DNA from 2 places in the Bacillus safensis genome. Region 1 is predicted to be linked to the other one. Evidence: a T-box and tRNA genes for the amino acid it is inferred to sense, from the RefSeq annotation. Region 1 holds a T-box; the other holds one or more tRNA genes.
What was found. The T-box of region 1 lies ahead of AAYR28_RS12585 (valine--tRNA ligase). A T-box ahead of a tRNA ligase gene usually reads a tRNA of that ligase, here a tRNA-Val.
Positions count from the first base shown of each region.

Region 2: it encodes a tRNA-Val, which carries the amino acid that the T-box ahead of AAYR28_RS12585 (valine--tRNA ligase) is inferred to sense. The anticodon was not compared.

Region 1 covers NZ_CP154909.1:2,443,560-2,459,564, forward strand. The annotation lists gene AAYR28_RS12580 (bifunctional folylpolyglutamate synthase/dihydrofolate synthase) at 1-456, opposite strand, end outside; gene AAYR28_RS12585 (valine--tRNA ligase) at 522-3,164, opposite strand; T-box leader at 3,224-3,453, opposite strand; gene AAYR28_RS12590 (hypothetical protein) at 3,622-3,810, shown strand; gene ysxE (spore coat protein YsxE) at 3,862-4,893, opposite strand; gene AAYR28_RS12600 (LysM peptidoglycan-binding domain-containing protein) at 4,931-6,253, opposite strand; gene hemL (glutamate-1-semialdehyde 2,1-aminomutase) at 6,390-7,682, opposite strand; gene hemB (porphobilinogen synthase) at 7,710-8,678, opposite strand; gene AAYR28_RS12615 (uroporphyrinogen-III synthase) at 8,678-9,469, opposite strand; gene hemC (hydroxymethylbilane synthase) at 9,466-10,398, opposite strand; gene AAYR28_RS12625 (cytochrome c biogenesis protein) at 10,436-11,266, opposite strand; gene hemA (glutamyl-tRNA reductase) at 11,274-12,641, opposite strand; gene AAYR28_RS12635 (hypothetical protein) at 12,884-13,369, shown strand; gene yihA (ribosome biogenesis GTP-binding protein YihA/YsxC) at 13,412-13,999, opposite strand; gene lon (endopeptidase La) at 13,996-16,005, opposite strand, start outside.
Region 2 covers NZ_CP154909.1:1,132,055-1,148,059, forward strand. The annotation lists gene AAYR28_RS05705 (methionine biosynthesis PLP-dependent protein) at 1-772, shown strand, start outside; gene metC (cystathionine beta-lyase) at 769-1,947, shown strand; tRNA gene AAYR28_RS05715 (tRNA-Val) at 2,076-2,148, shown strand; gene AAYR28_RS05720 (hypothetical protein) at 2,527-3,378, opposite strand; partial or broken gene AAYR28_RS05725 (SMI1/KNR4 family protein) at 3,628-4,444, shown strand; gene AAYR28_RS05730 (Rap family tetratricopeptide repeat protein) at 4,636-5,742, shown strand; gene AAYR28_RS05735 (winged helix-turn-helix transcriptional regulator) at 6,125-6,463, opposite strand; gene AAYR28_RS05740 (RidA family protein) at 6,569-6,952, shown strand; partial or broken gene AAYR28_RS05745 (peptidoglycan-binding domain-containing protein) at 7,072-7,252, shown strand; partial or broken gene AAYR28_RS05750 (LysE family translocator) at 7,304-7,923, opposite strand; gene AAYR28_RS05755 (acetyl-CoA carboxylase carboxyltransferase subunit alpha) at 8,219-9,163, opposite strand; gene AAYR28_RS05760 (MarR family winged helix-turn-helix transcriptional regulator) at 9,196-9,642, opposite strand; gene hag (flagellin Hag) at 10,094-11,047, shown strand; partial or broken gene AAYR28_RS05770 (hypothetical protein) at 11,570-11,759, opposite strand; gene AAYR28_RS05775 (stress protein) at 12,748-13,167, opposite strand; gene AAYR28_RS05780 (sialate O-acetylesterase) at 13,219-14,049, shown strand; gene catA (type A chloramphenicol O-acetyltransferase) at 14,179-14,838, shown strand; gene AAYR28_RS05790 (Rap family tetratricopeptide repeat protein) at 15,027-16,005, shown strand, end outside.

The DNA.
Region 1 (16,005 bases):
TCCGCCAAGCCCTGTTTCCAAGAGGACAAAGTCTACTTGGTGCACATGATCAAAATAAGCAAATGCACATGCTGTAATGATTTCAAATTCTGTTGCTGCGCCAAGCTCTGTTTGATCTAATTCATCAACAAGAGGCTTGATTTCATTCACCAAACTCAGCCATTCTTCATCCTCTATAGGCGCTCCGTTCACGCTGATTCTTTCATTGAACGTTAGTATAAATGGGGAGGTGAAAGTTCCGACCGAATAGCCGGCTGCCTGTAAAACAGAACGCGTAAACGCAATGGTTGATCCTTTACCATTTGTACCTGCAACATGTATTGCTTTTATGCTTTGTTCCGGATTTCCTAGTCTGTTCATCAGCCATTTCATTCGTTCAAGACCCGGTTTTACACCAAAGGCCAGTCTGCTGTGAATCCACTCAATCGCTTCATGATAGGTTGTAAACAATGTCATCTCTCATTTCATACGAAATTTTCAAAAAAGACGACTCCATTTCATTAGGAGCCGTCTTTTCAACCTTATGCTTTCAGCTCTTCAATACGCTTTTGAACAGCTTCGCGTTTTGCGACATAATCACGTTCTTTCGCACGCTCTTCTTCTACGACACTTTCAGGTGCTTTTTTCATAAAGCCTTCGTTGCCAAGCTTTTTCTGTACTCGTTCCACTTCTTTTGTCAGCTTATCAAGCTCTTTTTGCAGACGTGCAATTTCTTCATCCAAGTTGATTAAGCCTTCAAGCGGCAGAATGAGTTCTGCTCCAGAAATAACAGCCGTCATCGCTTTATCACTAGCTGGAACATCTGTGCCAATTTCAAGAACACTTGGGTTCGTGAAGCGCTCAATATATGAACGATTTTTCTCTAAACGTTCCTGAACATCAGACGTAGATGCTTTAATGTAAAGCTCAACTTGTTTGCTCATTGGCGTGTTCACTTCACTGCGAATGTTACGAACAGAACGAATGAGTTCAACAAGCAGCTTCATATCAGCAGAAGCTTGTTCGTTGGAAAGCTCCGGCTTCACTTCAGGCCATGCCGCTACAGTAATGGACTCACCTTCATGCGGTAGATGCTGCCAGATTTCTTCTGTTAAGAACGGCATAAACGGATGTAGAAGCCTCATCGTTTGATCTAATACATACGCAAGGATCGAACGAGTCGTTTTCTTCGCCGCTTCGTCTTCACCATAAAGCGGAAGTTTCGCCATTTCAATGTACCAATCACAGAAATCATCCCAAATGAAGTTGTATAAATGTCTGCCCACTTCACCGAATTCATACTTGTCAGCAAGCTGTGTGACACTTTCAATTGTTTCATTTAAGCGTGTTAAAATCCATTGATCAGCAACTGATTTTTCTCCTGATAAATCAAGCTCATTATACGTTAAACCATCCATATTCATTAAAGCAAAACGGGATGCGTTCCAAATTTTGTTCGCAAAGTTCCAAGTGGATTCAACCTTTTCAAAGCTAAAACGAAGATCCTGACCTGGTGAGCTTCCAGTCGCTAAGAAATATCTTAATGAATCCGCACCGTATTTGTCGATGACCTCCATTGGATCAATTCCGTTGCCAAGCGACTTACTCATTTTACGTCCTTGTTCGTCGCGGATGAGCCCATGAATGAGGACATCTTTAAACGGTTTTTCTCCTGTGAATTCAAGACCTTGGAAGATCATGCGGGATACCCAGAAGAAAATGATGTCATAGCCTGTTACAAGCAGATTGGTTGGGTAGTAGCGCTTGAAGTCTTCACTGTCTGCATCTGGCCAGCCCATTGTAGAAAACGGCCACAGCGCTGAACTAAACCATGTATCAAGTACATCGTTATCCTGTTCCCAGTTCTCAATATCTTCTGGCGCTTCAAGTCCAACGTATACTTCTTTCGTTTCTTTATGATACCAAGCCGGAATGCGGTGTCCCCACCATAGCTGACGAGAAATACACCAGTCACGGATATTTTCCATCCAATGTAAATATGTCTTTTCAAATCGGTCTGGAACAAATTGAACTTGGTCGTCTCCTTTTTGCAGATGAATGGCTTCGTCTGCCAGCGGCTGCATTTTCACAAACCATTGTGTCGATAAATACGGTTCAACGACAGCTCCACTTCGCTCACTATGACCAACTGAATGCATGTGGTCTTCAATTTTGAACAAAATGCCTTCCTCTTGTAAATCCTTCACAAGCTGTTTGCGGCATTCGAAACGGTCCATTCCTTTGTATTTAAGGGCATTCGCATTCATTGTGCCATCTTCATTCATGACAAGAATACGCTCTAGCCCGTGGCGGTTTCCAAGCTCAAAGTCATTCGGGTCATGAGCAGGTGTAATTTTCACAGCACCTGAGCCAAACTCCATATCGACATAGTCATCACCGACGATTGGGATTTCACGGCCTGTAATTGGTAAAACCACTGTTTTTCCAATCAAATGCTGATAGCGTTCGTCATCAGGGTGTACGGCTACGGCTGTATCCCCCAGCATAGTTTCAGGTCTTGTTGTCGCAATTTCAATTGAACCTGTTCCATCTGAAAGCGGATATCTCAAGTGATAAAACGCACCTTGAACATCCTTATAAATCACTTCAATATCAGAAAGTGCCGTTTTCGTTGCTGGATCCCAGTTAATGATGTACTCTCCGCGATAAATAAGCCCTTTTTCATACAATTGAACAAACACTTGGCGAACGGCTTTATTCAGACCTTCATCTAAAGTAAAACGTTCACGGGAGTAATCGAGGCCAAGACCCATTTTCGCCCACTGGCTGCGAATAAAATCTGCATATTCTTCTTTCCACTTCCACGTTTCTTCCACAAATTTCTCCCGGCCAAGGTCATACCGGCTTACGCCTTCTTCGCGAAGCTTTGCCTCGACTTTTGCTTGAGTCGCAATACCGGCATGGTCCATACCTGGAAGCCAAAGAACGTCATAGCCCTGCATCCGTTTCATACGTGTCACGATGTCTTGGAGTGTAGAATCCCATGCATGCCCAAGGTGCAGTTTTCCTGTCACGTTTGGTGGAGGAATGACGACTGTATATGGATCTTTCGTTTTGTCATTTTGTGCTTCGAAGAATTTCCCTTCAAGCCAGTACGTATAGCGGTCTTTTTCAATCGCATTTGGATCGTACTTTGTTGGCATTTCTTGATTATTTGTTCCCATTTGTGTAACCTCCACATTTTTTCGGCTGATGAAACATAAAAAAAGCCTTTCCATCCTTATAAAAGGACGAAAAAGCTTTTTCGCGGTACCACCTTTTTTCACGAGACACATATACGTGTCCCATACACTCTAAAGGATAACGGGGTTCTCCCGAATTTCTCTACTTGTTCATTCAAGAAATTAAGCTCACAGGCGACCTTCCAAACAAGTACATCCTAGGAAACCTTTCAGCTCTTGGCTTCCCTCTCTTTAGGGTCTTGCTCGTACTCTTCCTGATCCACGCTTACGATATATCACGTTCATCAGCACATACTCATCTTTTATTAATATTACTAAATGCCTTTTGTTTTCGTCAATCATCTTTTCCGCTTTTCTTCTTCTTTATACAAATTGGGCAGGCACCCTTCGCCCTTTTGCCCATATGATAATAACAAAATGAAGAAGGAGGGCGTTTGATTTGAAGAAGATCAATCCTTACACACTTCCCCCCTGGCTGAGACAAATTCGGGCAGTTGCTTCCCAAGTCGTTCTCCCGATTGCTATATTTCAAGGATTTCGTACGATCATTTTCCCTACGACATTTGACGTCCTCATTCTAGGTATTCTTATTTTTCTCGCCTGTGCCTTTCATCTTGATTGGTTTTAAAAACTCATCATTATGTACCTGCCCATATAAAGCCAACGCAGTATAACCTCGTCATTCCGCCGATGACGAGGCACTTTGTTCTTCTTCAAGCCGTCTAGCCTGCTCAATTTCGTGAATTTTCATGACGGTCGGCTCAGAATTTTTCATCTGCCAATACGCTCTTAACAGCTGCTGGCAGCTTTCCATTTCATCCTGCCCGCCTGCTTCATAGGCTTTTACTGTATCAAACAGCCCTTGCGGATAAGCGAGGTAGCTTAGGAACAAATGCAGTTCTTCCTCCCGAAGAGGGTTTCCTTTTTGATACGTATAAAACAAAGAAGTGCATTCAGGACAAGACGTAGGATAGGTTTTGAAAGTCCGAAAGTAAAAGGTCAGAAGATCATAAATGGGGGAGGCTTTTTTAGACCGCTCGAAATTGGTGAAATGTCCTGTCCCTACATCATTATACAAAAAGTGATGGATCGATAGCTGCCCATGATTTAGCACAACACGCGTTGTCTCTTTGTCTTTCATTTCTTCATGCCAATCTTCTAAACGTTCAAGCGCAAATTCACTGGCAGACATCGCCTCTGAAAAATACATAGCAGCGGCCAGCTCAAATGGCGACATATACCACGTTTGTTCTGCCCGCTCTATGAATCGTTCATACATGTCTTTCTCTGTTTCCCATTTGGTCTTGATTTGTGTGTAATGTGCTTCTATCTCTTGCTCTGTGATATCCATCATGACTTCAGTCCGCTTATGAAGTCTTGCAATCTCTTGAAATAAATATTCGTGCTTATCGTCCTGCTCTTCTCTCTTTTCATTCGTCAGCCACGGCATCAGATAGTATGCATACTGGCTTTCCCGATGACTTGAGAAAAAGGAACCGCTCGTCGTCCGATAAATCGGCACAAAGGAGCGATAGCCCTTTGATTCCAGTTCAAGCATTTGTTCTGTAAATTGCATATGCCGGCTGGCTTTTACTCGCTTTAGAGCAAATACACCCTGCTTTGTATATACCTTAATGACAGCAGGACTGACAGGTTCAATATATTCAGCCTCAAGTCCGTATTCGTATAAGACAGATTGGATTTCATCCACGTTCACTCACCACATTTTCTCGGTCAGTCATCGCTTGCTATGCATTGCTTTTTTGATATTCAGGAATATAAAGAATCTGCCCTTCCTCAAGCTCCGCATCAATCGATAATGAGTTTGTGCGAAGAAGCTGCTGCACATTCAACTGATATCTCTCACAAATACGATCGACCGTATCTTCTTGCTGAACTATACATATTTTCATGCGGGAAAAATCTTCCTCCTCCTGCTTAGCGAACAGCTTTGTTAAATAAAGAGAATTCTCACTGCCAGACGTTTCTCTCACGTCTTCTTCAAGCTCCTCTTCTTCTTGAGCTGACTCATATATTTTAGGTGCTTCCCGTTCATATAACCGCCCGAGCTGATATTCATCATCGTGCGCCTCATGCTCAGGCTCCACTTGATCAGCAGGTGATTCAAAAGCCGGATACGACTGTACCGTTTCTTCCTGCTCTTCAGCAGCTTCCGGATCCTTTCTTACTTCCACTTCAAAGAACGGCTCTTCCCGCTCCTCTTCTTCTAATAGCTTTGGCGGTTCAAAAAATGGCGGTTCCTGCACCTGAGCTTCAGGGATGGATCGATAACCAAGCGCCACAGCTTCTTCTTGATTATTCGGCTGTTCTGGCTGTTCTGGCTCTTCAGGTTCTTCTAATTCTTCAGGTTCGTCGGACGCTTCCTCTACTTCCCTGTTCACCAATTCTATCTCAATTTCTTCTTCCTCTTCTTCTTGTACTTCCTGCACTTCCTGTTCCTCTTGCTCCGCGCGCGTATCATGTTGGAATACAGGCTGATTCTCATCATGCTCACGTTCTTCGCCTTGCAGCTCTTCTTGTTCTTCTTGTTCTGGCTGCAACTGATAATCGTAGGCCATATCGCCATAATCCACTTCAGGACGATGGACAAATTCATACGGCTCCTCTACAGGCGCCGGAGGCGTTTCCTCGTCTAATAAGCCCTCAATGGCTAAATCAGCCTGAATGGTGAGCAAACGATTCTCTGTCAGCTGGTAATCAAACGCATCAATAAACACAAACACATCATTTAAATGACTAATTTTGTTCTTCGGAATGGTGATATCGACTGGAAATTGATGCAAAAGCTCCGCCGTTCCGTCTTCTCTGACCTTTACCTCATCTGCTTCCCTGTATGTTGGAAAGGAACTCAATTCACCCAATAGCTCCTCTTGATTTATGTTGTATTCTCCTGTTAGCTCGAGTGAACCTCTAATAGAAACATAATCATTCACTTCTTGAACGAGAATGTCAGGGTCGAGAGAAATTGACAGCAGCTCACTGACTTCCTGTCCGCTTTTAAAATAAATGGATTCTTCTACCGAAAACTGTAATCGATTGTTTTGAGACAAGTCGGTGTCCTCCTTTCATCTAATCCTTAAAAAATAAAATTAGATGTCAATACAGTTGTATGAGGGAGGAAGTGAAAATATGATTGGTTTTCTCTAATGCAAAAAAGCCGATATGTCTCCATATCGGCCTTTTGTTTTATCGACGTAGTTTTTGAAAAACCTTTTCCACTGTCTCAATCGTATATTCGATGTCTTCATCTGTATGAGCTGTTGACAGGAATAGTCCTTCAAATTGAGAAGGCGGGAGGAAGATGCCGTGATCGGCCATTTCCTTGTAAAATTCAGCGAATAAAGCAAGATCAGCTGTTTTCGCTTTGTCATAATTGATCACTTCTTCATTTGTAAAGAAGAATCCGATCATGGAACCCGCACGGTTAAATGTTAATGGAATTCCGTATGCTTTTGCCGCTTTCGAAATGCCTTCTTCTAAACGGTCACCTTTTCGTTTAAATTCTTCATAAGACTCAGGTGTCAGCTGTTTTAGGGTTTCTAAGCCTGCTGTCATCGCAAGAGGGTTACCAGATAACGTTCCTGCTTGATATATTGGACCGCTTGGCGCAATTTGTCTCATAATATCCGCTCTTCCGCCATAAGCACCGACCGGAAGACCGCCGCCAATCACTTTACCAAGGCACGTCAGATCAGGTGTGATGCCAAAATAGCCTTGCGCGCAGTGATAATCCACACGGAAGCCTGTCATGACCTCATCAAAAATAAGCAATGATCCGTATTGCTCCGTGATGTCTCTTAGTCCTTGCAAGAAACCTTCTTGCGGAGGGACAACCCCCATATTTCCTGCGACCGGCTCTACAATAACACCAGCGATATCATCTCCGAATTCTTGAAAAGCAAATTGAATACTTTCTAAATCATTGTACGGTACTGTGATTGTGTTACTTGCAGTCCCTTCAGGAACACCAGGACTATCCGGCAGTCCAAGCGTTGCTACTCCAGAACCAGCTTTAATGAGCAAAGAATCACCGTGGCCATGATAGCAGCCTTCAAATTTCACAATTTTATTTCTGCCTGTAAAACCACGAGCTAGACGAAGTGCACTCATCGTCGCCTCTGTACCAGAGCTGACCATGCGAATAACTTCGATGGAAGGAACCCGTTCTGATACAAGTTTAGCTAATTCATTTTCAACTAACGTAGAAGCACCGAAGCTTGTCCCATTTTCCGCTACTCGCTGAATGCTTTCAACGACACGGTCATTCGTATGTCCTAAAATAAGCGGTCCCCATGATAAAACATAATCGATGTATTCATTTCCATCAATATCATAGATCTTGGCGCCTTTGCCTCGTTCCATAAAAATCGGGTCTGTGTTGACTGATTTAAATGCACGCACAGGGCTGTTGACACCACCAGGCATTAATTGCTGTGCTTCTTCAAATGCTTGCTTTGATTTTTCATAGCTACGTCCCATTTCAACGTCCTCCTGTCTATCCGTTCTTTATTCTGAGAGCCATTTTGCTGCATCTTTTGCATGATACGTAATAATGAGTTCTGCTCCTGCACGTTTCATGCTTGTCAGCATTTCAAGAACAAGCTCTTTTTCAGAAATCCAGCCATTTTGAGCGGCGGCTTTCACCATCGCATACTCTCCGCTCACATTATAAGCAACAACAGGGAGTGTAAATTCATTTTTCACATCGCGCATAATGTCTAAGTAAGAAAGAGATGGTTTGACAATCAAGAAGTCAGCTCCCTCTTCTACATCAGATTGCGCTTCTCTTAGAGCCTCTAAACGGTTTGCAGGGTCCATTTGATATGTTTTACGATCTCCAAACTGCGGTGTACTATGTGCCGCATCACGAAACGGACCGTAAAATGCACTTGCATATTTCACCGCATATGACATGACAGGTACATGAATAAAGCCTGCTTCATCAAGTGCCTCACGAATGGCAACAACAAATCCGTCCATCATATTTGAAGGCGCGATGATATCTGCACCTGCACGCGCTTGGCTGACAGCAGTTTTCGCTAATAGCTGAAGAGATTCATCATTTAAAATTTCTCCATCTTCAACGATTCCGCAATGTCCGTGATCTGTATATTGGCATAAGCAAGTGTCTGCAATGACCACGAGCTCTGGGAAATGCTTTTTGATTTCAAGCGTTGCTCTTTGAACAATGCCATGATCGTGATACGCCTCACTGCCTACATGATCTTTATGATCCGGCACACCAAATACAATGATCGATTTGATGCCAAGATCAACAAGCTCTTGGACTTCTTCTTTCACGAGGTCTACAGAAATGTGATATACACCCGGCATTGAAGAGACTTCTTTTCGTACATTTTCTCCCTCTACAAAAAAGATCGGGTAAATGAAATCAGATGGTCTTAAAAAGGTTTCTCTGACTAATTCTCTCATTCCTGCACTTGTCCGCAATCTGCGGTGTCTGTTAAATTTCATCAATGGTTCAACTTCCTTTCAGATAAACGGCACATTAAATCAAGCATTCCGTCTATCGTATAAGTATCTGGGGTTTCAGAAGAAATCCCGTATTGAAGCAGTGCCTCTTTTGTCAGAGGACCGATCGTCACAAAACAGGTGTCAGATGCAGCCAGCATCGCTGCGTCTGGTTCCATCACATGCATAAAAGAATGAACAGTGGATGAGCTCGTAAATGTAATAAAATCAAATGATTGCTTTGTCATTGCCGATTTAAGTGCAGCAATTCCTTCCTCATCCTTGACTGTTTCATATAAAATCCATTCTTTTACTTCTATGCCGAGCGGAACGAGGGTCTCTTTCACCACATCTCGTGACAGATGCCCTTTTGCTACAAACACACGCTCTCCTGGGCGTACATGATCAAGTAATGCATCTGCCAGCTCTTCCGCTATAAATCGTTCTGGCACCACATCCACCTTCAAGCCGTGCTGCTCAAGATAGGCAGAGGTTTTCTCTCCTACAGCAGCGACTTTCAAATGGGTTAAGCTCTTATGTAAATGATGGTCTTTTATGTAATTCAGAAAAAAAGACGCACCATTCACACTCGTGAAAACAAGCCAGTGGCTATTTTGTAAGTCCTTTAAAAAGGCCTGCGCTTTTTCTTTTGTGAGCGTAGGCTCAAACCGAATAAGAGAGGTTAAAACCGCATGGCCGTTCAGCGCTTCGATCTTTTGCTGAAACACGCCCGCTTGACGTTCATTTCGAGTGACAAGCACCGTCTGTCCGTGAAGCGATTTGCCTATGCTCATTGAGACAGATCCTTTTTCACCTTGTCGATCAAATCCTTTGCTCCCTTATCGGCCATCTGCTTCGCACACGCTGTTCCTATGGCTTCAGGGTCAGTGCCTGTGACGGTTTCTCGAATAATCGTGTGCCCATCAGCAGATGCAACAAGACCTGTTAGTTCAATTTCATTATGCTCATTCATCGTTGCATAGCCGGCGATCGGCACCTGACAGCTTCCATCCATTTGTTTGAGGAAGGCTCTTTCTGCGAGGACCGTTTTCTTCGTATATTCATTCGTAAATTGGGCGAGAAGCTTAAGCAGCTCTTCATCATCCCCGCGGCACTCAATCGACAGCGCGCCTTGTCCAACGGCAGGAAGGCACGTCTCAGGAGATAAGAATTCCGACACGACCTCTTTGCTCCATCCCATTCTAGACAGACCGGCGGCCGCTAGAATAATGGCATCATACTCTTCATTTTTCAGCTTTTCCAATCTTGTATCAATGTTTCCTCGAATCCATTTAATCTCAAGATCTGGTCTCTCCTGAAGAAGCTGGGCGCTGCGCCGTAAGCTGCTCGTTCCCACAATTGCGCCCTTAGGCAGTTCGCTGAGACTCAGATGATCCTTCGAAATAAGTGCATCCCGCACATCTTCACGCTCAGGAATACAGCCAATCACTAAACCTTCCGGAAGAGCAGCCGGCATATCTTTCATGCTGTGCACCGCCATATCGATGTCATGATTCAGCATCGCCTGCTCGATCTCTTTAACAAACAGTCCTTTTCCGCCAACCTTAGATAAGGTCACATCTAAAATTTGATCACCCTTTGTCACAATTTCTTTTATTTCAAAAGAATAAGAAGGGTTTAGTTCAGACAGCTTTTGAATGACCCATTTTGTTTGTGTAATTGCCAGCTTACTTCGTCTAGAACCTACTTTAATTGTACGCAATACGTCTTCCTCCCGACAATGCCTTTAAGACTCATCATTATTGAAACCAATGAAAGGTTGATAAGCTACCAAGCAGAAAATAATTGATCATCAGCACAAGAAATGAAGCGACATTCCATAGTGCCACGATTTTGCCCTGCATATTTCTCACCAATCTGATATATAAGTAAAAGCCGTATAAAAACAGCATAATAAACGAACCAAGCACCTTTGCATCTGTCCAGTACAACGTATCATACGAAATATATGCCCAAATGATGCCAAGAATTAAACTAAGCAAGAGCATTGGCACACCAATAATGTTTAATACGTACGCCATATGATCGAGCTTTGATAAGTCTTCAATTCTCAGAAGCCATTTTCCCCATTTTTTCTTTTTCAGTAAACGATATTGAAAGAGATAAAGCAGTGAAAACGCAAATGAAAGTGAAAAGGCACCGTAGGATAAAATCGCCATCGTAATATGAATCACGAGCAGTTCACTCGTGAGCTTCCCCGTTAGTTCTGCTGAATGGAGGTCAGATGGTGTAAAGGTGTGAATCGCCATCATGGAAAAACCGATCACATTTGTAAAAAAGACAATAAATTCAACGCGCAATACCTTTGTTAGGACAAGAGAAAGTGTCACAAGCACCCACGTATAAAAATATAACCCCTCTGCTACATTCAACACAGGGAATCGGTCTGTTTCCATCATAATATAGAACATGTAGACTGTTTGCAGCAGCCAGACAATAGAAAGCAACCAGAAAGCCATTTTTCCAGCCTTCCGGTTGTGTTGAAGAAAATCTATGAAATAGAACAAGACACTTAGTGCATAGATTAAGATCGTCGCTTCATTGAGTCTCGCTACAATGGATTCCATCATCGCTTAATCACTCACTGGCAACTGTAGCAAAGCCTTGTGCCATATTTGGTTTGAACAGCTGAAATGATCCTTGCTCCACCTGCATTGGCTCGACCTTTTGCTCTTCATCTTCAACCTGTAAATCAAAGATTTCTTTAAAGAGTAAAAGCTTTTCCTCTGCATTCGGCTCCGCGGCAATTTCTTTTGCCTTTAAGATAGGATCTTTCAACATTTGGTTGATGATGCTTTTCGTATGTTTATTTAACAGCTTCATTTCACGGTTTGTGAGGTTTGGAAGCTTCCGCTCAATACTCTGCATCGTATCGGCTTGAATTGTGAGTGCCTTTTCTCTAAGTGCAGAAATGACCGGAACAACACCTAACGTATTCAGCCATTGCTTAAATTCCACAATTTCTGCTTCAATCAGGAGCTCGACCTGCTCAGCCACTGCACGGCGCTCTTTTAAGTTGGCAGCCACGATGCCTTCAAGGTCATCAATGTCATACAAAAAAGCACCTTCTACTTCAGAAATAGCTGGATCTAAATCACGGGGTACAGCAATATCCACCATAAATAGAGGTCTGCCCTTCCGTTTTTTATTCGCACTTTCGACCATTTCTTTTGTAATGACAAATTGTTTCGCACCCGTTGAGCTGATTAAAATGTCCGCTTCGGATAATGTTTTTTCTAATTGGTTTAAGCTCTTAGGCTCTCCTGAAAAACGACCGGCCAATTCCTTTGCTTTTTCAAACGTTCGATTGATGACCGTTACTTGGCCGATTCCTTGACCTTGAAGGTTTTGAGCCGCCAGTTCGCCCATTTTGCCCGCACCAAGAATCAGGACATGCTTATCAGAAAGACGTCCAAAGATTTTTTTGGCAAGCTCAACAGCTGCATAGCTGACAGATACGGCGTTAGACGCAATATCTGTTTCCGCATGAGAGCGTTTTGCAACGGTTACCGCCTGTTTAAATAAATAATTGAAAACGGTACCAATGGTCTTCTCCTCTTGAGCTACTTTAAAGCTGGAGCGTACTTGACCGAGTATTTGCGTTTCACCAATGACCATGGAATCAAGCCCACAGGCCACACGGAATAAATGCTCAACCGCTCCATCGTTTTCATAGAACTTCAAATATGGAGAGACATCTTCCTTTTCTAAACCGAACCAATCGGCTAAAAATCTTTTTATATAAAACCGTCCAGTATGAAGCTGATCTACTACTGCGTAGATCTCTGTTCGATTACATGTTGAGATGACGATATTCTCTAGAATGCTTTTTTCTTCTTTAAGCTTGGACATCGCTGTTCCGAGCTCACTCGGTTCAAAGCTCAGCTGTTCCCGTATCTCAACAGGGGCTGTTTTATAATCTAAACCCACAACAAGAATATGCATAACTTCAGCTTGCACCCCCAACGCCCTGTCTAATTTATAATAATTACAATATAGAATTTATTATTTATAATGATTATAACATATATTCATTTTTAACTGGATAAAAATTGTGAACAGATTTCAAAAATGTTGTGATATAGTAGAAAAATGTTCGACACTGTTTATGCCATATCATCACTTCAAGCAATTTACCAGATTTGGCGCGTGCGGACAAATGATCTGCTTAAAAGAAGGTGACATCTTTGAAGAAGAAATCCATTTTGCTGCCGCTTACTTTACTGGCTGTAGCGCTATATGCCATTCTCTCAGGAGGTCAATTTGACATTTGGAAGGATCAAGAGAAATGGTATACACTTGTACTGCTTTTTGGTCTCGCTTTTTTATATCAAGGAAAGAAGGAGCAAGAAAGCGCTCATGTGTTTATCGGTATGCTTATGACAGGCCTTTCGCTACACTTTATTCTACAGCCTAAATTGGACCACTGGCCAGACACATTTACAATGATTGTATTCATCGTAGGACTTGCACTCTTTGTGAAATCATCTCAGAAAAAAGAATATCGTATTGAAAGTGTTGTGCTGATCGCACTCGGTCTGTTCCTTTATTTCTTTCAGCAAATTACAAAACAGCTAAGTTCCCTTTCGATTCCTACTTCTGGCTTTGAATTGTACTGGCCTTATGTACTGATTGCTGTCAGTCTCCTCTTATTATTTTTAAAAAGGAAATAACTTATACAATAAAAAAGCATCTGCTCATGGCAGATGCTTTTTTTAGCCGTTTACTTTCGCAAGGATCGCATTCCAGGCTTCGTCTTTTCCCTTTTTTGTTTCAGAAGAGAATAAGATGAGTTCATCTGATGGGTCAATGTCGAGCGTCTGTTTGACGACTTTCGCATGTTTTTCCCATTTGCCTTTTGGAATTTTATCCGCTTTTGTTGCGATGACGATCACGGGAACTCCGTAATATTTAAGGAATTCATACATGTTCACATCGTCTACTGATGGCTTATGGCGCAGATCCACAATTTGGACAACTGCTTTTAATTCTTCACGCATTGTAATATACGTTTCGATCATTCTACCCCAGGCTTCGCGCTCTGTTTTTGATACTTTGGCAAAACCGTAGCCCGGAACGTCCACAAAATGGAGCATATCATTAATAATGTAGAAATTAAGCGTCTGGGTCTTACCTGGTTTAGAAGACGTACGCGCTAAATTTTTACGATTAATCAATGAGTTGATGAACGAGGACTTTCCAACATTTGATCGTCCAGCAAGCGCGATTTCAGGCAGCCCGCCGCTCGGGTACTGCTCTGGTTTCACCGCACTAATGACGATATCTGATTTTGTTACTTTCATCTTCCCTCTCCTACCAACGCTTTCTCAAGCACCTCATCTAAATGTGAGACCGGAATAAAGGTTAGTCCTTCTCTCACACTTTCAGGAATATCATCAATATCCTTTTCATTGTCCTTTGGAAGAATAATGGTTTTCAATCCTGCACGATGTGCGCCTAATGCTTTTTCTTTTAGTCCGCCAATCGGAAGCACTCTTCCTCTTAACGTTATCTCTCCTGTCATACCAACCTCTTTTGACACAGGACGTCCTGTGAGTGCTGATACAAGAGCCGTCGCAATGGTGATACCAGCTGATGGCCCGTCCTTTGGAACCGCACCCTCTGGAACATGGATATGAATATCGTGCTTTTCATTAAAATTAGGATCAATGTTCAGTTCATCTGCTTTGGACCGAATATAACTGAATGCCGCCTGTGCAGATTCTCTCATGACATCACCTAGCTTACCTGTTAACAAGAGCTTGCCTTTACCAGGCGAGAGTGATACCTCAATTGATAAAGTGTCTCCGCCAACAGTCGTATACGCAAGTCCTGTGACAACCCCCACTTGGTCTGTCGTTTCAGCCTGACCATAACGGTAAAGTCTTTTTCCGAGAAATTCAGATAAGTTCTTTTCCGTCACTGTGATGCGTTTGCGGTCTTCAGCCACAATCGCTTTTGCCGCTTTTCGGCAAATGGCCGCAAGCTGACGCTCTAATCCACGAACACCCGCTTCTCTTGTGTAATAGCGAATCGTATCATAAATCGCGGCTTCACGAAGCTGCAAGTTCCCTTTCTTTAATCCGTGCTCCTTTAGCTGCTTCGGCAGAAGATGGTCTTTCACAATCTCTGCTTTTTCAACCTCTGTATACCCTGCAATCGTGATAATCTCCATTCTATCACGAAGTGGACCTGGAATGGTTGCTAAATTGTTGGCAGTGGCAATAAATAACACCTGCGATAAATCAAATGTCTCTTCAATATAGTGATCGCTAAAGTTGTGATTTTGCTCAGGGTCCAGCACTTCAAGCATCGCAGAGGACGGATCACCTCTAAAATCAGAGGACATCTTATCGATTTCATCTAAAAGAAACACTGGATTCATAGTGCCTGCCTTACTCATCCCGCGAATGATACGGCCTGGCATCGCCCCTACATATGTTCTTCTATGTCCACGAATCTCAGATTCATCACGCACACCGCCAAGAGAGATACGGATAAACTTTCGGTCAAGTGATTTAGCAATCGATTTGGCAAGTGACGTTTTCCCTACCCCAGGAGGTCCTGCTAAGCAAAGAATCGGTCCTTTTAATGAGTTGGTCAGCTTCTGTACAGCAAGGTATTCAAGCACACGTTCTTTGACTTTCTCCAGCCCATGATGCTCATCATCTAAAATTTCACTTGCAAGCTTTAAATCTAGACGATCTTCTGTATAGATGCCCCATGGGAGATTGATCAGCCAATCAATATAATTCCGAATGACAGAGCTCTCCGCAGAGCTTGAAGGAATTTTTTCATAACGGTTCAATTCTTTTAATGCCGTTTCACGAACAGAATCCGGCATGCTGGACTCTTCAATTTTAGACATTAATGAACTGACTTCGCCTGTTTTTCCTTCCTTGTCTCCAAGCTCCTTTTGAATGGCTTTCATTTGTTCACGCAAATAATATTCTTTTTGCGTACGTTCCATTGAACGTTTGACGCGCTGTCCAATTTTCTTTTCAATTTCCAGCACTTCTTTTTCATTGTGGATTAAGCTGATGACGCGATTCAGACGTTTTTTGACATCCACTGTTTCCAGCACTTCTTGCTTGTCCTTTAACTTGAGCGGCAGGTGAGAAGCGACGATATCTGCCATTCTCCCCGGTTCTTCAATATCCGTCACCGTTGCATATGTTTCAGCTGAGATTTTTTTTGAAATTTTTATGTACTGATCAAAATGATCTAACAAAGTGCGCATGAGTGCTTCTGCTTCTGCGTCTTTTAATTCTTCTTCTGCCAATTCTTTAATATCGACGGACGTATAGTC
Region 2 (16,005 bases), 1.3 Mb from region 1:
ACGTTTTCTTTATGATGATTTTTCAGATGAAGACTGTTTACGCTCTAAAATCACGCCAAACACAAAAGCGGTCTTTATTGAAACACCGACAAATCCACTGATGCAGGAAGCAGATATTCAAAAAATAGCGAAGATTGCAAAAGAATATGGCGCTTTGGTGATTGTCGATAACACCTTTTACACACCAGTCTTGCAAAAGCCGATTACGCTTGGAGCGGACATTGTCATTCATAGCGCAACCAAATATTTAGGCGGACATAATGACGTTCTTGCCGGGCTTGTCGTCACAAAAGGAGAGCAGTTGTCTGAAGACATGTTCCAGCATCAAAACGCGATTGGAGCGGTTCTATCACCATTTGACTCATGGCTTTTAATGAGAGGAATGAAAACACTTGCTCTTAGAATGCGCCAGCACGAGGAAAATGCGAAGGAGCTGGCACAGTTTTTAGAGGAGCAGCCAGAAATTCAAGATGTGCTTTATCCAGGAAAGGGAGGCATGCTGTCATTCCGAGTAGCCAAAGAAGGCTGGGTCAATCCATTTTTGAAGCAGCTGAAAACGATTTGTTTTGCTGAAAGCCTTGGCGGAGTCGAAAGCTTCATTACGTATCCTGCAACGCAAACGCATATGGATATTCCAGAAGAGATTCGCATTGCAAACGGTGTATGTAACAAGCTGCTCCGATTCTCTGTTGGCATCGAGCATGTAGATGATCTGAAATCAGACCTAAAACAGGCACTATCACAAGTAAAAGAGGAGGTACACGCCAAATGACCACACACGATTGGACACTCGAAACACAACTCGTTCATAATGCGTTTAAAACAGACCGTTCAACAGGTGCAGTCAGTGTACCGATTCAGCATGCATCCACATTTCATCAAAGCAGCTTCGATGAATTTGGCCAATATGACTACTCCAGATCTGGGACTCCGACACGTCAAGCATTAGAGGATACGATTGCAGCGCTGGAAGGTGGAACGAGAGGGCTTGCCTTTGCATCAGGCATGGCAGCCATTTCAACCGCTTTTCTTCTATTATCAAAGGGAGATCATGTCCTTGTCACAAGAGATGTGTACGGCGGTACTTTCCGAATGATCACCCAAGTTCTTTCAAGATTTGGAATTGAGCATACCTTCGTGGACATGACGGATTTGAATGAAGTCAAAAGAGGCATTCAATCAAATACAAAGGTCATTTACATGGAAACACCGTCAAATCCAACACTAGGGATTACAGATATTGAAGGTGTCGTCCAGCTTGCGAAAGAGCATGGCTGTCTGACTTTCTTAGATAATACGTTTTTAACACCTGCGCTTCAGCGTCCGCTGGACCTTGGTGTTGACGTTGTTCTGCACAGCGCAACGAAATTTTTAAGCGGCCACAGTGATGTGCTGTCAGGCTTAGCCGTTGTGAAAGATAAGAAGCTGGGAGAGGAACTCTATTCACTGCAAAACTCCTTCGGTGCAGTCCTTGGCGTGCAGGATTGCTGGCTCGTGCTAAGAGGATTAAAAACCCTTCAGGTCAGATTAGAAAAAGCAAGCCAAACGGCATATGAACTCGCTACATTCCTCAAAGAACATCCTGCGGTGAAAAAAGTATACTACCCAGGCTTAGATGACCATCCGGGTGCAGATATTCAGCGAAAGCAAGCAAGCGGAGCAGGAGCCGTTCTCTCATTTGAACTAGAAAACCAAGCGGCTGTCAAAGAATTGGTGGATGCCGTTACATTACCTGTATTCGCCGTCAGCCTCGGCGCCGTCGAATCGATTCTGTCATACCCAGCCAAAATGTCCCATGCGGCTATGCCAAAAGAAGAAAGAGAAAAAAGAGGGATTACAGATGGGCTGCTTCGTTTAAGTGTCGGAGTTGAAAACGGAGAAGACCTCAAACGCGACTTCAAACAAGCACTTGATCAACTAAAGCCAGTTCTTGTGAATCAGTCATAAAAGTCAGTGAAAAGCCGGTGCCGATACCGGCTTTTTGGCTTTTTTGAACAAAACCATTGACGCCTTATTGTTATGGTTATATAATAGAGACTGTCAGTAATAGAAAGCCCAGAACTGATACATAACCCGATTCCGTAGCTCAGCTGGGAGAGCGCTACCTTGACAGGGTAGAGGTCGCTGGTTCGAGCCCAGTCGGAATCATCGTTTAAACCCTTGCCTAGCAAGGGTTTTTGGTTTTTCCGGCAACGAATATTTGTTCTGTTTCTTTTGGTTGGGGACGAATTGGGGACGAACTTTTTCCATTAGATGGTTTCTCAGTATTTTTAGGATCAAAAGTATGTAATTTTCTTGCCTTGTATTGAATTTAAGGTGAAAAAATGTTTTTTATTAACCGTTTGTTATAATGCGAAAAGTAGCCCCTTTCCTTAGTGGATAGGGGCATTTTTAATAATAGATACACTTTTAATTATACCTTCCTGTATTCATATCACCAAAGGAATTTATTCAGAGCATAAAATTCTATATTAATAAGCGTACTTTATTCTCTATTCTTTAATGATTATGTTATCGATACTGATTTTAACCATTTAACCATTTAATCCAGTATGGATACAATTGATCCTTGATCTCAAAAGTAATCCAAGGAAACAGGAAGCAAAAGATAAGCAAGGTAAGGAATATCGGTATGAATAATCTTTCTAAAAATATTGTGAATTTTTTTTCACCGTCTTTTAATGTCGGTAGTGCTATTCTAGCAGTCGACATTATTATGAAAACTGTAAGAAGAATTATTCCAGAGCTTCGTCCAATTAAATAATACAAAGCATCTTTTCCCCAGATGTTCTTAATATGCGCAGATACACTATCTAACCAAGATGAAATAGAGTTTCCACCTTGAAATATTATAGATATGTTAAACTTCAAATTCTTATCGATTTCAGTGAGTTCTTTAGGAATAGGTAAAAGTAATAAACTGAAGATCAGTCCAAGTAACAAAAACATATTAATAAAAGCTAGTGCGAATTTCAATTCATCAAATGGTTTATTTAGTGTTTTGATCGCGAGCGAAGCTCGGACATATAAGGTAAATCTAATAATAAATAGCACTATTAGAATTAAATTAAAGAAGTTCAAATAACTAAAATAAATTATGCCAAATAAAATCAAAACAATTAACCAACCAATAACCTTTAAAATTTCCATTTCAGAACTATAATTCGGAGAAGAGTTTTCCATCCTATATACTATCTTTTGAGACTGATCTATAGTAGGCTGAAAAATTTTATTGATAATCTTTGTTTTACCTGTGTTGATTTTATTGTGATCCCCTTTTACAGATATGTTCGTTTTATTATCACGGGCTACTATAAATCCAATGATTCCTAAAACAGAAGCAATAATAGTTAAAATAACGCTTAACAGTTCTAACATGAAATTAACCTCCAAATATTTTTTCAAAACTTTTCATATTATAACATTTTTTGAGATTTAATGTTGTTCGTTTGAATAAATTTTTCTAATCATTTCTAAAAAATATTTCCTAGCTATTCATATAATCAAAAATTAAACGGATTTTTCATTGCGCTATCAAAACCAAAGCTGTTAAAAAAAACATTAAAAATGGTGTACTTATGTGCATATTATACTAGGGGGTACAAACCTTGAAACAAATTTTAGGAAATAGATGAGGAAGGCTATTATACGCTGGAGAAGATAAATGAGAAAAAATAGCTAAAGCAGAAAAGAAATCTGGAGCAACTTTACCGAATACATATAAAAAACTCATTCTAGAACAGAATGGTGGTTATATAGTTCATAATGCTTTTCCAACCACTCACTCTAATTCATGGGCTGAGGATCACATTCAATTTAATCACCTACTGGGAATTGCTGAAGATTAGGGGATTATGGATAGTGCCTATTTAATAAAAGAGTGGGAGCTGCCAGAAGGGCTTGTTCTAATTAGCGGGGATGGCCATACTTGGGTAGCGATGGATTATAGAAAAATGAAAAAGAATCCTGCAATTCATTATTTTACGTTGAGATGGAAGAAGACTTTAAATTAGCGAATTCCTTTGATGAATTCATTGAGGGGCTTTATACAGCTGAGTACACTGCCGATGAGGAAGCAGCAGAGGGTGAATATGAACTTTCTGAAGTTCATTTAAGTAAAGAAGAACTTGAAGCCATATTTGAATTGGACGTCCTTGATGAAGAGAATCTTTATAAAATTCAATACTACCCGATGGTTGATTTGAACGAAATTGAATGTTTTTTTTAAAAGATGCAATATCACATTGAAAAAACAAGAGATGAAGATGATCTTTATGAAGTAGCTTCTGCGATTAACAACGTTCTCTTATTGAATCCCAATATGCCAATCAACGATGAAATTAATGGAAATCTAAATCAAATTGCTAAATTTTTAGAAAAAAATAAAGATCCACTTATAGTAAATCTCGGAGAACATATTGCTATGAAAACAAGTTTCCTTTAGTAAGCTTGGGCACAAAAAACAGGCCATACTAGTGGAAGATTTATTTGGAGTATCATCAAATAATAAAAGGCATACCAGAGAGGCGAATTCGTCTCTCTTTTTTGCGGTTTCTTTTCGGTGTGGAATATTCAAACGGATGATAATATATGTAATTATAGGGAAAATAAAGGAATGGATAGGGGGAGGTTTGTTTGGGAGAAAAAGTAGCAAGCCCATTTGTTGCTAAAATGATCGGTGATTGGTACGGATATATAAAGAAACAGGACATTCTAAAGGCTGAAAATAAGAGAAAAGAGATCGTAATAGCCTTTGAAAATATGGAAGAAGATCAAAATGTCTTATTATACTTTAACTTGATTGATTCCAGATACAAAATGTTGGCGCAGGAGTTTGAGGGATCAAAAGATATATTGAAGCAAATAGACATTGAAGAGAAGCAGAAAACGGATGACATGATTCAGTATTATTATTTCTTCTTCAATGGCATGTATGAGTTTTATAAAAAGCGCTTTTCAGACGCTATCAACTATTATCATATTGCAGAGACCCGACTTCGAAACGTTCCTGACGATTTAGAACGTGCTGAATTTAATTATCAGCTTTCGATTGCATACTACGAAATCGCACAAAATCATTTCTCCATTAACCACGCCAAAAAAGCTTTAGAAAGCTTTAAATCAGCAGATTTACAAGAGAGTCGGGTTGCTACTACTCTAATGGTAATCGCATCAAATAAGATGGATTTAAACCAATTTGTACAAGCTGAATCCACCTATAAGGATGCTATCAATTTAGCAGCAGAATCTAAAATTGATTTTCCACAAGCGCTAGGGTATTTCAATCTTGGGATATGTTATGAGCGTCAAGGAAAGCTTCAGCAAGCTTTAGAATGTTTACATAATGTCTTTTCGGTTGAATTAAAAAAGCCACACAAACCACTGTATATGAGAACAAATTACATGTTAGCGCGTGTACTCTTCCAGTTAGATAAAAAAGCTCAAGGGCTGGATGCACACAACGAGTCACTCATGTTAGCGAATGAATTAGCTGACAATGCGTATATTGCTAAGTTAAATATCATACATTCAATATATGTAACAGATGATGAAATTCAGCTCGACGCAGCTCTTGATGTACTGAAAAATCAAAAACTTTGGACAGATGCCGCAGAATTGTCAATTATGGCAGCAAGATTTTATAAAAAGCAGGATAATTACAAACTGGCATCAAAATACTTTGATGAAGGTTTGGAATCACAGGCCAAAAAATTGACATGGATGGAGGAGGAAGCTGAATGAAGCACCTGAAAGTTATGATATTAAGCCTTACCGTATTAATGGGGATCACAACCACTGTACATATAAATTCCTCAAATGATTTTCAAACCGCAGAAAACGGCTACTTTGGTTAAGCATGAAGTCTATTAATAAAAAAGCCCTTTTTGGGGGCTTTTTTTATTTGAATATTATCTGCTATTTTCATTGCTGTTTCAATTGATCAAAACACAACTTCAAAACGTATAGGCAAAATAAAAACAGACCCTGCAAGGTCTGTTTTTATGGGGACGGATGGGGCCTAATCATTACTATCTTTTTCATTAAGATTAGAAGTTCCCTATACGCTCCATTGCTTTATCAAAACCTTCATAGTCAATACTTGAATTATCTATACAAAAAGAATTTAATTACTGCGATTTTTCTCTCCCCAATCACATAACTGTTCTAAAATTGGTAAAAGTGTTTCTGCCTTATTTGTAAGACTGTATTCCACTTTGGAGGGGACTTGTGGATATTCCTTTCGTATAATCATCCCATCTGCCTCTAAATCTTTAAGTTGTGCACTCAATGTTTTAAAGGTAATCGTTCCAAGTCTCCTTTTCATATCATTAAAGCGAACGGGTTGATTTTCCGAAAGGAGATACAGAATTAGCATTTTCCATTTGCCTCCTATAACTGATAAAGTATATCCAAAAGGTGTCTCTTGGATATTACCCGTTTTTCTATAATCGGCCATACTCATATTGACACTATCCTTTCTGGTAGTAACTATCTAAATAGTGCGTACTTTTTTTCTCTCTATATTCATTTTATACTTACTTTACTTTGAAATAAAGGAGAGAAAACGATGACTAATATTAAAACCTACAATCACAATCTATGGGATCACGGTATTACCCAAGGATATAGCGTTAAAGGAACAATCTATATTTCAGGTCAATTTTCATACGATAAAAATGGTATGTTCGTTGGTAAGGAGAATATTGAAGCTCAGACTCTGCAAACATTTGAGAACCTTGATCGGGTATTGGTGGAATTGGGAGCTACGAAATCCAACATTGCATATGTTGAAATTTTTCTAACAAATCCACAAGAACACTCAGAAACGGTCATAGATCTATTCAAGGAATACTTAGGTCAACACAGACCAGCTGGCAGTCTCATTGGTGTGACATATCTGGCTTTCCCAGAGCAATTGATTGAAGTCAAGGCTATCGCACACACTGATTAAATATGTTATCATTTGACCAATTCTCAATATCAATACAAGGGATAGAATAAGGATTCGAGCTAAACCATCTATGATGATTAAAATGAACAAACTATGCTAGAGTAATGCCTTACAGTATTTTTCTAACCTCAAAAGGTAGCCGAAAAAATGGGATAGACGGCTACTTTGGAGCAAAAATAGAAAATGCGGTCAAACGATTCCAGCTCTTGCATGCTTAGAGCTGATGGTATCTATGGTCCGAAGACAAAAGCAGCTCTTCAAAAAGTATTGAAAATAAGTAAAACCCCCTGTCCTGTGTAGGATAGGGGGTTTTTATGTTTTAAATGATTTAACTCTACTTGTGGTCAAAATTTAATGTTTTGGATTTGTAAACAAAAGTTTTACACCAAAACCTACTAAAACTAGTCCTGTTATTCTGTCAATGGTCATTTGAACTTTTGTTGATAATAGGAATTTCCTGATGTATCCAAGCAGAAATACAATCGTCGTAAACCACAGTATAGATAATAGGGCATAAATAGAGCCCATAATGACAAATTGAAGGCTAGTATTGAACTGTGGTGTAACGAATTGAGGTAAAAACGTTAAAAAGAATATAGCAACCTTTGGATTTAAAGTATTTGAAATTAAACCTTGTTTAAAAGCAGATTGTTTTGGAACTACAACATCATGAAAAGATGTATCGTCTTTTTTTTCTTGTTGACGAAAGAAGACACGCCTAGATATATAAGGTAAATAGCACCTAAATACTTAATGATTTCAAACGCTAAGGCAGACTTCATTAAAATTAAAGAAAGTCCAAATGCTGCGGCAAGTGTATGAATGAGAGCGCCAGATGTAAGACCTAATGCCATCTTCATCCCATCACATTTTCCTGTTCCGATGGTTCTTTTAGTAATTAACGCAAAATCAACTCCAGGAGAAGCAACGACAAATAAGGTAAGAAGAAGGAAAGTCACAAAGTCATTCATCTCCTCACATCCTTTCAAAAGTGATAATACATACTAACGCAGAAACATTTTCATTGCAACATGAGAGTGCCTTAATTAGCAAAAACATCGAACTAATGAATAAGTAAAACCCTTGGCCATAAAGGTCAGGGGTTTATTTCGGTGTTTATTTTTCAGGAGACGTTTTTCTGAAATCCTTATTCACTATGTTTGATCCCAAAAAAACAAAGGCTCCAAAAGGTGTGTCCAGTTTAAGAGGTTATTTGCAAAATATATAGACTTTTTGCGAGAATCCTCCGAAAAACTTTAAATATTTTCATTTATAATTCTCTATTTGTCTATACTTTTCATATCGCTGTTGTATTAGCTCTTCCGAAGATAATAGTATCAATTGTTTTAGAGATGATGCGATTGCAGATTCAATCATTTTTGCCTGTGATTTTATATCATTTTGTGCTCCACCTTTCATTTCAGGAATGATTTCATCAATAATTCCTAACTGTTTTAAATCTTTTGCTGAAATTTTCATATGTTCAGCAGCTTCTGGAGCATACTTAGCGTCCTTCCATAGGATAGATGCTGCTCCTTCTGGCGAAATGACCGAGTACCATGAATACTCTAACATATGGATATGGTTACCGACACTAATGCCAAGGGCTCCACCACTTGATGCCTCTCCAATTACAATACAAACAATTGGCACTTTAAGTGTAGTCATTTCAAATAGATTTCGAGCTATCGCTTCAGAAATTCCACGTTCTTCAGACCCTTTCCCTGGATAGGCGCCTATTGTATCAATAAATGTAATAATAGGGCGATTAAATTTATCAGCTTGTTTCATAAGTCTTAGCGCTTTTCTATAACCTTCTGGATGTGCCATTCCAAAATTTCTTTCTATATTTTCCTTTGTACTTCTACCTCTTTGATGACCAATAACCGTAACGGGCATCCCTTTAAATTTTGCAATACCACCTATCATTGCTTTATCATCACCATATAATCGATCACCATGAAGTTCGAGAAAGTTTGTAAACAATAAAGGTATATAGTCCAATGTCGTGGGCCGGTTACGCAGCCTTGCAATTTGAACTCGTTGAAAAGGTGTAAGATTAGAATAAATTTCATCTTGCATTTTATTTAAACGTTTTTCTAATACATGAAGTTCTGACGATAAATCTACATTATTTTCTTTCATCATTTTCTTTAATTCATCTAATTTCTCTTTTAATTCAATAATAGGACGTTCAAAATCCAAACTCATTTTATCCTCCACATGTTATGAATTACCTCACTCTAATCAAAAGGCTTAGAAATAGAATCAATAAATAATTCAAAACCATCCATAACTATTTTTTGTTCTGATTCTGATAAATTATTGAGAATTTTTTGATAAAATGTAATGGATTGCTCTCTTAAGCAATGAACAGTTATGTGACCTTTTTCTGTGAGGTGCAGAAAAAGTTCTCTTCTATTTTTTTCATTTACTTCACGATAAACAAGCCCCTTTTTTACTAACTTATCTACTAATCTACTTACAGTTGAAGTCTCTAATCTAAGTTTATTGGATAGTTGCCAAACAGTTAATTTTTCCGCCTCTAGTTCCTCTAACGCCATCATTTGAGAAGTTGGTAGAGGTTTTTCAAATGGTCCATTGGGCAAATTTTGAGATTCAAAAACCCCAGTTATTATAATCATTTTCTTAATATCTGTTCTTAGTTTTAAGGCATCTTCTCTTTTCAAAAAGGTCACCCTCCTACAATTCATGTATCATACATCAATTGTATTATACATGAATATGATTTTTTCACAAGCTTAACGTAAGCCAATATGACAACATGGACGAGATATTTCTTCTTGTTAAATGTGTCTAATTTGTGAAATTAACAATTTCCACAAACTAAAATATATGGAAGTTCAGTCTATAGTAGGTAACATAATACTCATTGTTATGGCGAGTATCTAGTCTCGTAAAAGTGACAAGAATAATCATTTTGCATGAATAGGAGGAGATTTTATGATGATTATTGCCATAACTGATGTTACGTACGGTAGTAAAGTTAGAGAGCCAAAAGGTGCTCTGCGTTACTACTAAACACATGCCTTAGAAATCGAAAATTCTAAGGAAGAGCTTCTCATTCAAATGGACTTTACAGATTAGCTCTCGAAAAAAATTACACGGAGGTAATAGGAAATGAGAATTAACCACAATATCGCAGCACTTAACACATTGAACCGTTTGTCTGCAAACAACGGTGCGAGCCAAAAGAACATGGAGAAACTTTCTTCTGGTCTTAAAATCAACCGTGCAGGAGATGACGCTGCAGGTCTAGCAATCTCTGAAAAAATGCGTGGACAAATCCGCGGATTAGAAATGGCATCTAAAAACGCACAAGACGGTATCTCTCTTATCCAAACAGCTGAAGGTGCATTGACTGAAACTCACTCAATCCTTCAACGTGTTCGTGAACTAGTCGTTCAAGCTGGAAATACTGGTACACAGCAAGGTGAAGACTTAGCTGCAATTAAAGATGAGATTACAGCGCTTGTTGAAGAGGTCGATGGTATTTCTAATCGTACTGAGTTTAATGGAAAAAAATTATTAAATGGTACGTTTAATGGAACAGGCACACCAGAAGTTCCGCCGACAGATCCAGATGATCCAAGTACAGGTACACCTGCAACTGAAGGTGATGCTTTAGTATTCCAAATTGGTGCAAATGCTACACAACAAATTAAGGTAAACATTCAAGATATGAGCGCTGCTGCTTTAGGCGTTACTGACGCAGATGGTGCAGTCGAGACAGGTAAATCTGTTAAAGATATCGATGTTTCTAAATTTGAAACAATCGCAGCTGATGACGATGGTGGATTTGATGATCAGTTAGCAATCGTTGATGGAGCTATTAAGCAAGTTTCTGCACAACGTTCTAAACTTGGTGCAGTTCAAAACCGTCTAGAGCACACAATCAACAACCTTGGTGCTTCTGGTGAAAACTTAACGGCTGCTGAATCTCGTATCCGTGACGTTGACATGGCAAAAGAAATGAGTGAGTTCACGAAGAACAACATTCTTTCTCAAGCTTCTCAAGCTATGCTTGCTCAAGCGAATCAACAGCCACAAAACGTACTTCAATTATTACGTTAATAAACCAAAAGCCCCTATATAAAGGGGCTTTTTTTGTTTGTCTTTATTCAGTTCGATGTCTTATTTTATAGATCGTTCTAAAAGCCACTTCAACGCCAATGAATACGACAAATAATATTACTATCCAACTAACCAATTCTGCCCAAATATTTGACATGGTAATCATGCCGAACTGACTTAATCTCGATTGAATTACAAGGGAGATTCAAGCAGTAATAAACACAGACTCTTTTTCAACATCAGTTCCAGCCAATGATTCTAAATGATTTTTGATCTCTAATGAAATATCCTTTGGTAAACCATCATTGATAACTTTGGATTCATCAAAGGAGAAAGTTTCAGTTGATTTCACCTTGACAGGGTAGAGGTCGCTGGTTCGAGCCCAGTCGGAATCATATAAAAAGACGTTAATACAGAGCCATTCTTGAGATATTCGAGAGTGGCTTTTGTATTTCTCAGTGTTGGTCATTATCCTGTTTTTCACAAACAGAGAGCTACATAAAGCAGCTCCCTGACAAGTAATCAATCTTTCTTTTTTTTGTAGTCTTTTATTAAGCTTGAAATAGTTAAACCCATTACACCAAAAGCGACTACATAAAATGAAATTTTTGTAACAGATGTATCGATTTTTCCTAAAATCAACACAATAGCGATAATAGCGGCGGGTAAAAGTGATTAACAAACCTTTGGATGCCTTATTTTCATGTGTCACTAGCCGAGCACCTCCTTGATGTTTCACCATTTAGGTGTGTTTTAGTTCATTTTAAAAAACGAACAACATGATGGTTTTTGCAACCCACCATGCTGCATTTTCACTTCCAGTCACTTTAAGAGCGCCTGTATAGTGTTCGAGAGTGATTAAAATGGTTTCTAACCCTGTTACACCGCCTATCATTACTTTCAATTTTGTTGGTAATTGGACATAAGCTCCTTTTATTGCTTTTATAGAAGATGTGAATTTACCGTGTAGAGCAGCTTCTCCGTTTGGTTTGGACTCTGCTTCTTTTTTTGCTTTTTTGAACTTTGCTGTTTCTTCTTCATTGAGATTCCAATACTGTGCAAACTCATCTATTGTAGGCTCTTTTGATTGATCAAAAGAAGTTTTTACAGATCAATAAAAAAAAGGACTGTTCTTTTTCGAGAGCTTTAGTAGCATTTGCTTCTGCAAAAGGTGTGAATATAAAAACAGAAATTCCTGCAACCGTTGATAAGATTAACCCTTTCGAAAAAACTTAGTTTTTCCATAATAAACTTCTACTTTTGAATATATTTTAGAAAATTAGGCTTTCAACGAATGTAAGGCTAATTTAGTAATACAATATTTTGTTTTAGCTGTTAGAAATATTCCTCCTATTCTAATGGGTGTTATTATTTGTAAATAAAAGAAGTAAATAGGTTATTTGTTATACGGTTTGAACGGTACAATATGCATGCATATTAATGATGAAAAACATGAATAACAAAAAAATGTAAACAACAAAGATTAAGAATAAAGAGGTAACATTTTTAGTCTTAAAAAACGAAGGAATACCGGAGGATAAAAAGCGTCTGTAGTAACGGTAGAAGTGTATTAGAGGTGTCACTGGTAATGACAGAATTCTGTACCTCTACCTTGACAGGATAGAGGTGACGGTTCGATCCATCGTAAAGAATTCTTCTTTGTTAAAGATTAAAGAAGCAATCAGTAAAAAAATATGAAACTATTTTATTTCCTCATCCATCACTTTCTTATATTTTTCAAACTCAGAATCCTTCATTTCTCCGTTCATTTGAAGCAGGAAGTTCCCTTTTGAATATGTGTGAGAGAAGAACATAGATCCAGCATTTCCTAACTCATCATAATATGATTTGGCCTGGTTAAGGTCAGTTTCATTTCCAAATTTAAAAATCCTTCCACCAGCATTTTCACCTAAAGAAGGAATGAGAATCCTTTTTCCTTCTTCTCTTATATTTCCAAACTCTTTTCGTTCAAGATCAGTTGGTTTTTCTGCTTCAAGCCCAGCACTTTTGAAAGCTTCAATCACGTTGTCTGTGGTGAGCTGTTTTTTAGTAGATGCTGCACTGCTACAAGCTGTTAACAATAATAAACATGTAAAAAATAATACAAAATATTTCTTCAACGTTCAGGTGAATACACATTTGATAAAATAATTAGCGAGGGGGAGAAAGATATGAAGTCATTTTTACTAATTGGACAATCAAATATGGCGGGGCGCGGCTTCAAACATGAAGTTCCTCCGATTTATAATGAAAGGATCATGATGCTGCGAAATGGTAGATGGCAAATGATGACTGAACCCATTCATTTTGATAGGCCGGTAGCTGGCGTAGGACTGGGGGCTTCCTTTGCGGCGGCTTGGTGTAAGGATCATGAAGGAGAGAAGATTGGCCTTATTCCTTGTGCAGAGGGTGGCAGTTCCATTGATGAGTGGTCGCCGGATGAAGCATTATTTCGTCATGCAATAAGTGAAGCTAAATTCGCAAAGGAAAGTAGCGAATTGGCAGGGATATTATGGCATCAAGGAGAAAGTGACAGCCAAGATGGGAAATACAAAGAATACTATGAAAAAATACTAAGATTATTTCATGAACTAAGAACTGAATTATCCGTACCTAACATTCCGCTTGTAATAGGAGGTTTGGGTGATTTCTTGGGAAAGGCGGCATTTGGCGCAGGATGTGTGGAATTTTCACTGATTAATGAGGAACTTCAAAAATATGCACATCATCAGGAAAATTGTTATTATGTTACTGCGAAAGGTCTTATACCTAACCCGGACGGAATTCACATCAATGCGATGTCCCAGAGAATATTTGGTATAAGATATTATGAAGCATTTCGAAAAAAAGAACATATACATGAGCCAATAACAAATGAACATGAGTTAGTGAATGAATGTCATAATAGAATGAATACCTCAGCAGAGAAAAAATATATAGCACTAGAACAGTTCACGTTAGGGAAGATGACTTACGAAGAGTTGCTGAAGGCTTTATCGTAGGTAAAACTCATAGTAGACTTTGAATGGACAAAAACATGACATATCTCTTGAAAGGATGATTGTGGTGGTGAAAACAGATAAAGTCTCCTCCTGAATACAGTAAATCACACATTCAGGAGGAGATAAAAAATGTTTAAACAAATAGATGAAAATTATCCGAGAAAAGAGCACTTTCATCATTATATGACGTTAACTCGATGCTCATATAGTCTGGTGGTTGATCTAGACATCACGACATTGCATTCAATATTAAAAGAAAAAAAGCTAAAAGTATATCCTGTGCAAATTTATTTGTTAGCAAGGGCTGTGCAAAAAATACCGGAGTTTCGGATGGATCTAGTGAACGATGAACTTGGTCACTGGGATCTTCTCCATCCTAGTTATACGATTCTAAATAAAGAAACAAAGACATTTTCAAGTATTTGGACACCTTATGACGAAAACTTTGCTCGGTTTTATAAAAGCTGTGTAGCGGACATTGAAACTTATAGTGAAAGTAACAAACTATTTCCGAAACCTAATATGCCAGAGAACATGTTCAATATTTCAAGTCTACCTTGGATTGATTTTACTTCTTTTAACCTTAATGTATCCACAGATGAAACTTATTTGCTGCCAATATTTACGTTTGGTCAATTTAAGATGAAAGGAGAAAAAATCATCCTACCCGTTGCGATTCAAGTACATCATGCTGTTTGTGATGGCTATCACGTCGGTCAATATGTGGAATATTTGAGGTGGCTTATAGAACATTGTGAAGAGTGGTTAAGCGATTCATTGTATACTTAATTTTCAAAAGGTGTAGTCATTTAGAAAAAGGCAGACTTTGCAGAGTCTGCTTTTTCTGTTGTTAGAAGAAATGTGTAAAATCGCGGTTACTCAATTGTTCTTTTTGCGGTTTCTTTTCGGTGCCTTGTAAACTTAAACATGTGATAATAAATGTAATATAAGGGAAATTAGTGGAAGGGGAATAAGGAATGGAGAAAGTTCTTTCTTCACATGTTGGTGTGAAAATAAATGAATGGTATAAAATGATTCGGCAATTCAGTGTCCCCGATGCAGAGATTTTGAAAGCTGAGGTAGAACGAGAAATTGAGCGAATGGAAGAGGATCAAGACCTGCTCATTTACTATCAATTGATGTGTTTTCGCCATCAGCTTATGCTCGATTATATAAAACCTTCATTCGATCAATCAATTTCCGCGCTAGTCGATAAAATAGAGAATTCTAACCATCAACTGTCTGGAATGTTGCAATACTATAATGCCTTTTTTAGAGGTATGCATGAATTCAGTAAGAAAGAGTATGTACAAGCCATTCAATATTATAAGATTGCTGAGAGGCAGCTGGCGCTTGTTGTAGATGAAATTGAACAAGCAGAATTCCATTTTAAAGTTGCTGAAGCATATTACATTATGAAACAAACCCATGTTTCTATGCACCATATTATAAAAGCCCTAGAGATTTATGATCGTTATGATCTTTATAAGGTGAGAAAAATTCAAAGTCTATTTGTGATCGCAGGAAATTATGATGATTTTAAACGATATGAGAAGTCGCTCCCCCACTTACATAAAGCACTAGATCTTGCTGAAGAAATAAATGATCAAAGATTAATCGCTAAAACTTATTTGAATCTTGGAAATACGTATGACAGGCAACAGGATTATATTAAAGCTGCTTCCTTCTATAAAAAAGGGTTGGATAAGATGACTGAAAACAATGAAGATATTAAACCAAGATTATTTTTTAGTTTAAGTTGGACTTTGTTTAAAAGTGATAAAACAAAAGAAGCACTTGAATATATCGCTAAAGGAATAAAAAGTGCAACAGCAGAAAACAATCTGTTTTATAAAACATTGCTCAATTCATTAAAGACAATTTATGTAGATGAAGGTATTGAAAATATACGAAAAATGTTTAAAGGGTTAGAGGAAAAGAAGTTGTATCCTTATA